2 regions of the Streptomyces sp. NBC_00490 genome follow, and region 2 is predicted to be linked to the other one. Evidence: riboswitches for the same ligand, from Rfam matches in the RefSeq annotation. Region 2 holds a riboswitch; the other holds the start of a gene.
What was found. Region 2 has a riboswitch for ZMP and ZTP ahead of OG381_RS28670 (glycine hydroxymethyltransferase). Riboswitches for the same ligand answer to the same signal wherever they lie in the genome.

Region 1: it holds a riboswitch for ZMP and ZTP, as region 2 does, so the genes downstream of both, OG381_RS41855 (bifunctional 5,10-methylenetetrahydrofolate dehydrogenase/5,10-methenyltetrahydrofolate cyclohydrolase) here and OG381_RS28670 (glycine hydroxymethyltransferase) in region 2, are expected to answer to the same signal.

What each region holds. Positions count from the first base shown of each region.
Region 1 is NZ_CP107869.1:9,170,553-9,173,940, reverse strand. It holds gene OG381_RS41870 (MarR family winged helix-turn-helix transcriptional regulator) at 1-216, opposite strand, end outside; gene OG381_RS41865 (hypothetical protein) at 275-1,120, shown strand; gene OG381_RS41860 (hypothetical protein) at 1,154-1,303, opposite strand; ZMP/ZTP riboswitch at 1,386-1,470, shown strand; gene OG381_RS41855 (bifunctional 5,10-methylenetetrahydrofolate dehydrogenase/5,10-methenyltetrahydrofolate cyclohydrolase) at 1,492-2,340, shown strand; gene OG381_RS41850 (CU044_5270 family protein) at 2,342-3,232, opposite strand; gene OG381_RS41845 (RNA polymerase sigma factor) at 3,225-3,388, opposite strand, start outside.
Region 2 is NZ_CP107869.1:6,272,279-6,275,666, forward strand. It holds gene OG381_RS28660 (glutathionylspermidine synthase family protein) at 1-792, shown strand, start outside; gene OG381_RS28665 (methyltransferase domain-containing protein) at 837-1,652, shown strand; ZMP/ZTP riboswitch at 1,744-1,833, shown strand; gene OG381_RS28670 (glycine hydroxymethyltransferase) at 1,875-3,326, shown strand.

The sequences.
Region 1 (3,388 bases), 2.9 Mb from region 2:
GCTCGCGGTGTACGGCGGACCGTGCCGGCGCAGCGCCAGCAGCACCTTGTACTGCCAGTGCCGCAGCCCGTCGGAGTCGAGGGCGTCGCGGCGCGCCTGGGACGCGTGCCGGGCGAGTTTGGCCAGCCGCACATAGATCGCTTCCTTGACCGGGTCCATCCAGGTGAGTTCCTTGGACCACTGCGCGACGTGCCGGTCGACCCAGTCCTGCGTCATCTGCTCCGCGCAGTGGTTTTCTTGTGGATGGTTTTCCATCTCACTACCTTCCCCTGACATGACGAACACCACGAGCACATTCGCCGAACTCGACGAACTCCTCTCCTCCGCAAGGGACTTGTCGCTGGCAGGACGGTGGGACCGGGCGCTGCGCCTGTTGGACGCGACGACGTGCGACGCTCCCGAGGACCGCGCCCGCCTCGCCCTTGCGGCGGCCGAAGTCGCCCTGGAGAGCGACTGGTTCGGCGGTACGCGGCTCACCGCCGCCCGCGTCGAGCAAGCGGAGAAGGAATCCCCGGGCGACGACTGGGACCTGGACTTCGTACGGCTGCGCCACGACTATCTGCGGCTGTTCCGCCCCGACGGCACGTCCCGGCACGGCGCCGAGGGCAAGGACCCGGCGGCACTTCAGGCGATCCGGCGCCGCGGACACGACCTGCGCGAGGCCGCCCCCGACGAGGTGCGGCGGGGCTGGGCCTCGATGTACCTGGGGCTGATCGCCGACAACCTCTTCGGCGAGCGCGGCGCGGCGCCCGCCCACTACGAGGCCGCCCTGCGCGCCGGCGGCTCGGGCGACGACCTGCTGGTCCGCGAGGCGCTGCGGCACCTCGGTGACCACGACCACGACGCCGGCGACCACGAGCGGGCCCTGGAGCGCTGGGAGCGGGCCACCGCGCTGGGCGCACGCGCGGGCATGATCCCCGGGGTGCTCACCCAGCAGATGCTGCTGGCGGTGCTGGCCCGCGACACGGGTGACGAGAGCGGCGCGACCGCACTGGCGAAGGAGATCGCCCGCTGGGCCGAGGCGATCGGCGCCGGCCACCTCCACGCCCAGGCGACCGGCTTCCTCGCCGGAGCCGACCCGACGGCCCCACCGCAGGAGAGCGGGTCCCAACCGTCGTAGGGCGCCGGGGCCCTGGCCCCAGGACCGGCTCGGTCAGCGGTGTCCCGCCGAGGGGTGCAGCGGCTCGGGGTTTGCGACTCCGCAGGTCAGTTGGCCGATGCGGTCGCCTGGGCGCCGGATCGGGGTGCTGACGCCCGCGAGCAGCACGCGCTGCGGCGGGGTGAGCCGGCCGGCCATCCTCATCTCGGCCCTGAGCGGAGCCACACGGCCGTATGGCTGCTACACCACTCGGCGCTCGGCGGGACGCCACCGCTCGGTTAGGCTGGCGGCGGGCCGTGACTGGCGCTGAGGTGGAGCACCACCGGGGAGCGGTCCCGCGGAATCTGATGCCGTGCGCCTGGGCGAACCGACTTCCAGCCCAGGAGTGGATCATGTCTCAGGCCCGGCTCATGGACGGCACGGCGCTCGCGCGGCGGATCGTGGAGAAGACCGGCAAGCGCGCCGCCGACCTCACCGAACGCACCGGCGGCACACCGTGTCTCGCGACCGTACTGGTCGGCGAGGACCCCGCCTCCGTGACGTACGTCCGGATGAAGCAGAACCGCTGCCGCAAGGCCGGTATCGCCTCCCGGCACGTGGAACTGCCCGCGGCGACCACGACCGAAGAACTGGTGGGCACGCTCAAGGGGCTCTCCGCCGATCCCGCCGTACACGGCATCCTGCTCCAGCATCCGATGGGCGAGCACATCGACGAGCGGGCCGCGTTCGAGGCCATCGCGCCCGAGAAGGACGTCGACGGTGTCACCTTCGCCTCGTTCGCGTCGATGAGCTTCGGCCTGCCGGGCTTCGTGTCGTGCACGCCCGGCGGGATCATGCGGCTGCTCGACGAGTACGACGTCGACCCGTCCGGCAAGCGGGCCGTCGTCGTCGGCCGCAGCGCGATCCTCGGCAAGCCGGCCGGGATGCTGCTGCTCGCGCGCGACGCGACGGTGACGTACTGCCACTCGCGGACGGCGGACCTGTCCGCGGCCGTCCGCGAGGCGGACATCGTCGTCGCCGCCGTGGGCCGGGCGCGGCTCATCAAGGGCCAGGACATCAAGCCCGGCGCCGTCGTGCTCGACGCCGGCTACAACGAGGGGAACGTCGGTGACGTCGACTTCGACTCCGCCGTGGAACGCGCCTCGCTGATCACCCCGGTGCCGGGCGGTGTGGGTCCGATGACGATCGCCACGCTGCTGGAGCAGACGGTCGACGCGGCGGCCCGGCAGCTCGGGATCTGAGTCAGCGCATCCAGGCGCTGTAGTCCATGACGTCACCGGCCTTGACGCCGTACTCGGGATCCGCCTTCGTGAAGGTGGTCTCCAGGCCGAGTACGGCGCCGGTGGCCGGATCCATGATCAACATCCGGCGGGTGGCCGACTGCTGGTACACATACGCCTGTCCGCGCCGCCCGAGCCGGTCGGTGACCTGTCCGACGGGCTTGAGCCCCTCGGCGTCCGCCAGCATCTCGGCCACCGTCGCGGACTCACGGGCGCCGAGGTGCCAGGTGTCGAGGAGCACCCGGACGCCGTCGAGCAGCTGCCCGGTGTCCAGAGCGGTGCCGGTGTACGTGGCTTCCTGGAGGTAGGCGCGCAGCCGGGCGACGTCGTGCGGGGGCCGCGACTGCGGCGGGGCGTCGCTCCAACTGGGCGGATAGGTCTGCGTGGTGCGGTCGTGGCCGTCGTCGACGATCACCGTGTGGCTGTCGTCGGCGTTCCACCGCACGATGCGCTCCTCCGGGTAGGTGATCGGAGGCTTGTCCTCGCTCATGCCGAGGCTCCACGACTTCACATGGGTGCCCTTGGTGAGCTCGGGCGAACCGTCGGCCGCTCGCGCCCGTGCCGCCAGGGTCTGAAGGGATACGGGGGTGGAGTCGGCCCGCACCACGAGCGGGCGGGGTGCGGCGACCGCCGGCGCGGTGGTCTGGTCGGTGAACAGCAGGGCCGCGACCAGCGCGCCGACGACGGCCGTGGCCGCCAGGCCCCAGAGCAGCCGGGGGCGGCGGGAGGGCCGTTGCCGCATGAGCCGGTTCAGTCGCCGCTCGGCGTGGTGGTCGAGAGGGCCGTCGCCGAAGTGGGGGCCGTCGGTCGGCACCGGGTTGGCGCGGCGCAGGAGGTCGAGTTCGTCAGCCATGGCCGTTCTCCTTCAGGGCGGCGGCGGTCGTGGGGCCCAGGCGGTCGATCTCGGCTCTCAGCCGGCGCCGGGCGCGGTGCAGCCGCATCGCCGCGGCCCGCCGGCCACAGCCGAGGGCGACCGCCACCTCGTCGGTGTCCAGTTCCTCCCAGGCCG
Region 2 (3,388 bases):
GTCGAGGCCGCCTCCCCCCAGTGGTTCTGGATGGAGGAGCGCTTCCCCGGCGCCGACCAGTGGAACTCCCTCCACGAGCGCCTCATCGCCGCGTGGAAGAAACAGGCCACGCTGCTCCCGCCCGGCAGCCCCCTGTACTTCGCGTACTCCTCGGCCGACGAACTCGGCGAGGACCTCATGACGGTCGCCTATCTCCAGGAGACCGCCGAGCAGGCCGGCCTGGACACCGCCTGGATCTCCATGGAGGAGATCGGCTGGGACCCCCTGTCCAGCCGCTTCGTCGACAAGCAACTCCGGTTCATCCGCAGCTGCTTCAAGCTCTACCCCTGGGAGTGGCTGACCACCGACCGCTTCGCCGACCACGTCCTCGACACCCTCGACAACGGCGGCGGCACGGGCAGCACCCTGTGGATCGAGCCCGCCTGGAAGATGCTGCTGAGCAACAAGGCGCTCCTGGCGATCCTCTGGGAGCTGTACCCGGGCCACCCCAACCTCCTCCCCGCATACCTGGACGGGCCACGGGAGTTGGCCGATTCCCAGGGGTACGTCGCCAAGCCCCTGCTGGGCCGCGAGGGCGCCGGCGTGACGATCCACGAACCCGGCGCCGTGCCCGTTGAGCGCGAAGAACCCTGCTGCTACCAGGAGTTGTCCCTCCTGCCGGACTTCGACGGCAACCGTGTCGTCCTCGGCGCCTGGGTCGTCGAGAACGAGTCCGCGGGCCTCGGCATCCGCGAGTCGTCCGGACCGGTGACTGACGCATACGCGCGCTTCCTGCCCCACGTGATCCTCTGACGCGACAGAATGATCGACCCGTGACGAACGGAGAGGGGCGATCGGTGAGCGACACGGCCACGGTGGAGAACGGATACGTCTTCGACCCGTCCTGGGAGCGCGAGCACAGCCGGCTCAGCGCGCTGGAGGAGATCTACGACAGCCAGAGCCGGCACCGGCTCACCGAGCTGGGAGTCGCCGAGGGCTGGCGATGTCTGGAGGTGGGCTGCGGCGCCGGCAGCATCGCCCGCTGGCTGGCCCGGCAGGTCGGCGCCGCGGGGCGGGTGCTCGCCGTCGACCTCGACACACGCTTCGCCGCGGCCCACACCTTGTCCAACCTGGAGGTGCGCCGGCACGACATCCTCGCGGACCGGCTCCCCGACGCCCCCTTCGACCTCGTGCACGCACGGGCCGTGGTGGAACACCTCTCCGACCGTGACGAGGCGCTGCGGCGCATGGTCGCCGCGACCCGGCCCGGAGGCTGGGTGGTCGTGGAGGACTTCGACATCGACGGGCCGATGTACCCGGCCGCCGCCCGCTACTACCCGCCTCAGTACATGGAGGTGGCCGAACGCCTCGGACGCGCGCTGCGGGCCGCCTTCGGCGCCGCGGGGGTGGACCCCGGCACCGGCCGACGCCTGCCGCAGGCCCTGACGGACGCCGGGCTGACCGAGGTCGGGGCGGAGGTCTACGCGCCCGTCCTGACCGGCGGCTCCGCGGCCTTCTTCCCTCTCACCCTGCGATCCCTGCGGCCACGGCTCCTGGAGACGGGCGAGGTGAGCGACGCGGACATCGAGGAGGTGATCACCCTGACGAAGCTCCAGGGAAGCACCTACATCCCCAACTTCATGGTCCTCGCCTGGGGCCGCAAGCCGTCCTGACCCGGCCTGCCGCAGGGGCCCGGAGCAGGGTGATTCCTCGCTCGCATGGTGGACGCGGGCCCTCCCGCGTCCGGGCCGGCCGGTAGGGTGGCCGACGGGCCGTGACTGGCGCGCTGGGATGGGACGGACCATCGGGGAGCGGCCCGTGTGTGACCGAGTGCCGTGCGCCTGGGCCGAACCGTGAATCGTGACCGCAACCGCCACGCCATCCGGAGGCCGCACATGTCGGACCAGCAGCCCCTCTCCACCGAGTCCACCGCCTTCCGCGCCGCCCTCGACGTGATCCGTGCCGTCGAGCCGCGCGTCGCCGACGCCATCGGCCAGGAGGTCCACGATCAGCGCGAGATGCTCAAGCTGATCGCCTCCGAGAACTACGCCTCCCCGGCCACCCTCCTCGCGATGGGCAACTGGTTCAGCGACAAGTACGCCGAGGGCACCATCGGCCGCCGCTTCTACGCCGGCTGCCGCAACGTCGACACCGTGGAGTCGCTCGCCGCCGAGCACGCCAGGGAGCTCTTCGGCGCCCGCCACGCCTACGTCCAGCCGCACTCCGGCATCGACGCCAACCTCGTCGCCTTCTGGTCCGTCCTCGCCGACCGCGTCGAGGTCCCCTTCCTGGCGAAGGCGGGCGCCCGCCAGGTCAACGACCTCACCGACGCCGACTGGGCCGAACTCCGTCAGGCCTTCGGCAACCAGCGCATGCTCGGCATGTCCCTGGACGCCGGCGGCCACCTCACCCACGGCTTCCGCCCCAACATCTCCGGCAAGATGTTCGACCAGCGCTCCTACGGCACGGACCCGGCCACCGGGCTGATCGACTACGAGGCGCTGCGGGTGTCCGCCCGTGAGTTCAAGCCGCTCATCATCGTCGCCGGCTACTCCGCCTACCCCCGGCTGGTGAACTTCCGCATCATGCGCGAGATCGCCGACGAGGTCGGGGCGACCCTGATGGTGGACATGGCGCACTTCGCCGGCCTGGTGGCGGGCAAGGTGCTGACCGGCGACTTCGACCCGGTCCCGCACGCCCAGATCGTCACCACCACCACCCACAAGTCGCTGCGCGGCCCGCGCGGCGGCATGGTCCTGTGCGACGACTCCCTCAAGGACCAGGTCGACCGCGGCTGCCCGATGGTCCTCGGCGGCCCGCTCCCGCACGTCATGGCCGCGAAGGCGGTGGCGCTGGCCGAGGCCCGCCAGCCCTCCTTCCAGGACTACGCCCAGCGCATCGTCGACAACTCCCGCGCCCTCGCCGAGGGTCTGATGCGACGCGGCGCCACCCTCGTCACCGGCGGCACCGACAACCACCTCAACCTGATCGACGTCGCCTCCTCCTACGGCCTCACCGGCCGCCAGGCCGAGGCCGCCCTCCTCGACTCCGGCATCGTCACCAATCGCAACGCGATCCCGGCCGACCCCAACGGCGCCTGGTACACCTCCGGCATCCGCATCGGCACCCCCGCCCTCACCACCCGTGGTCTGGGCACCGCCGAGATGGACGAGGTCGCCGGCCTCATCGACCGTGTCCTGACCACCACCGAGCCGGGCACCACCAAGTCGGGCGCCCCCTCCAAGGCGGCCCACATCCTCGACGCCAAGGTCGCGGAGGAGATCTCCCACCGCGCCACCGACCTCGTGGCCGGCTTCCCGCTCTACCCCGAGATCGACCTGGGCTGACCAACGCTCTTTTGAGTTGTCAAAGACCGGCGACTCTCACGGATCGGTCGGATCAGTCAGAT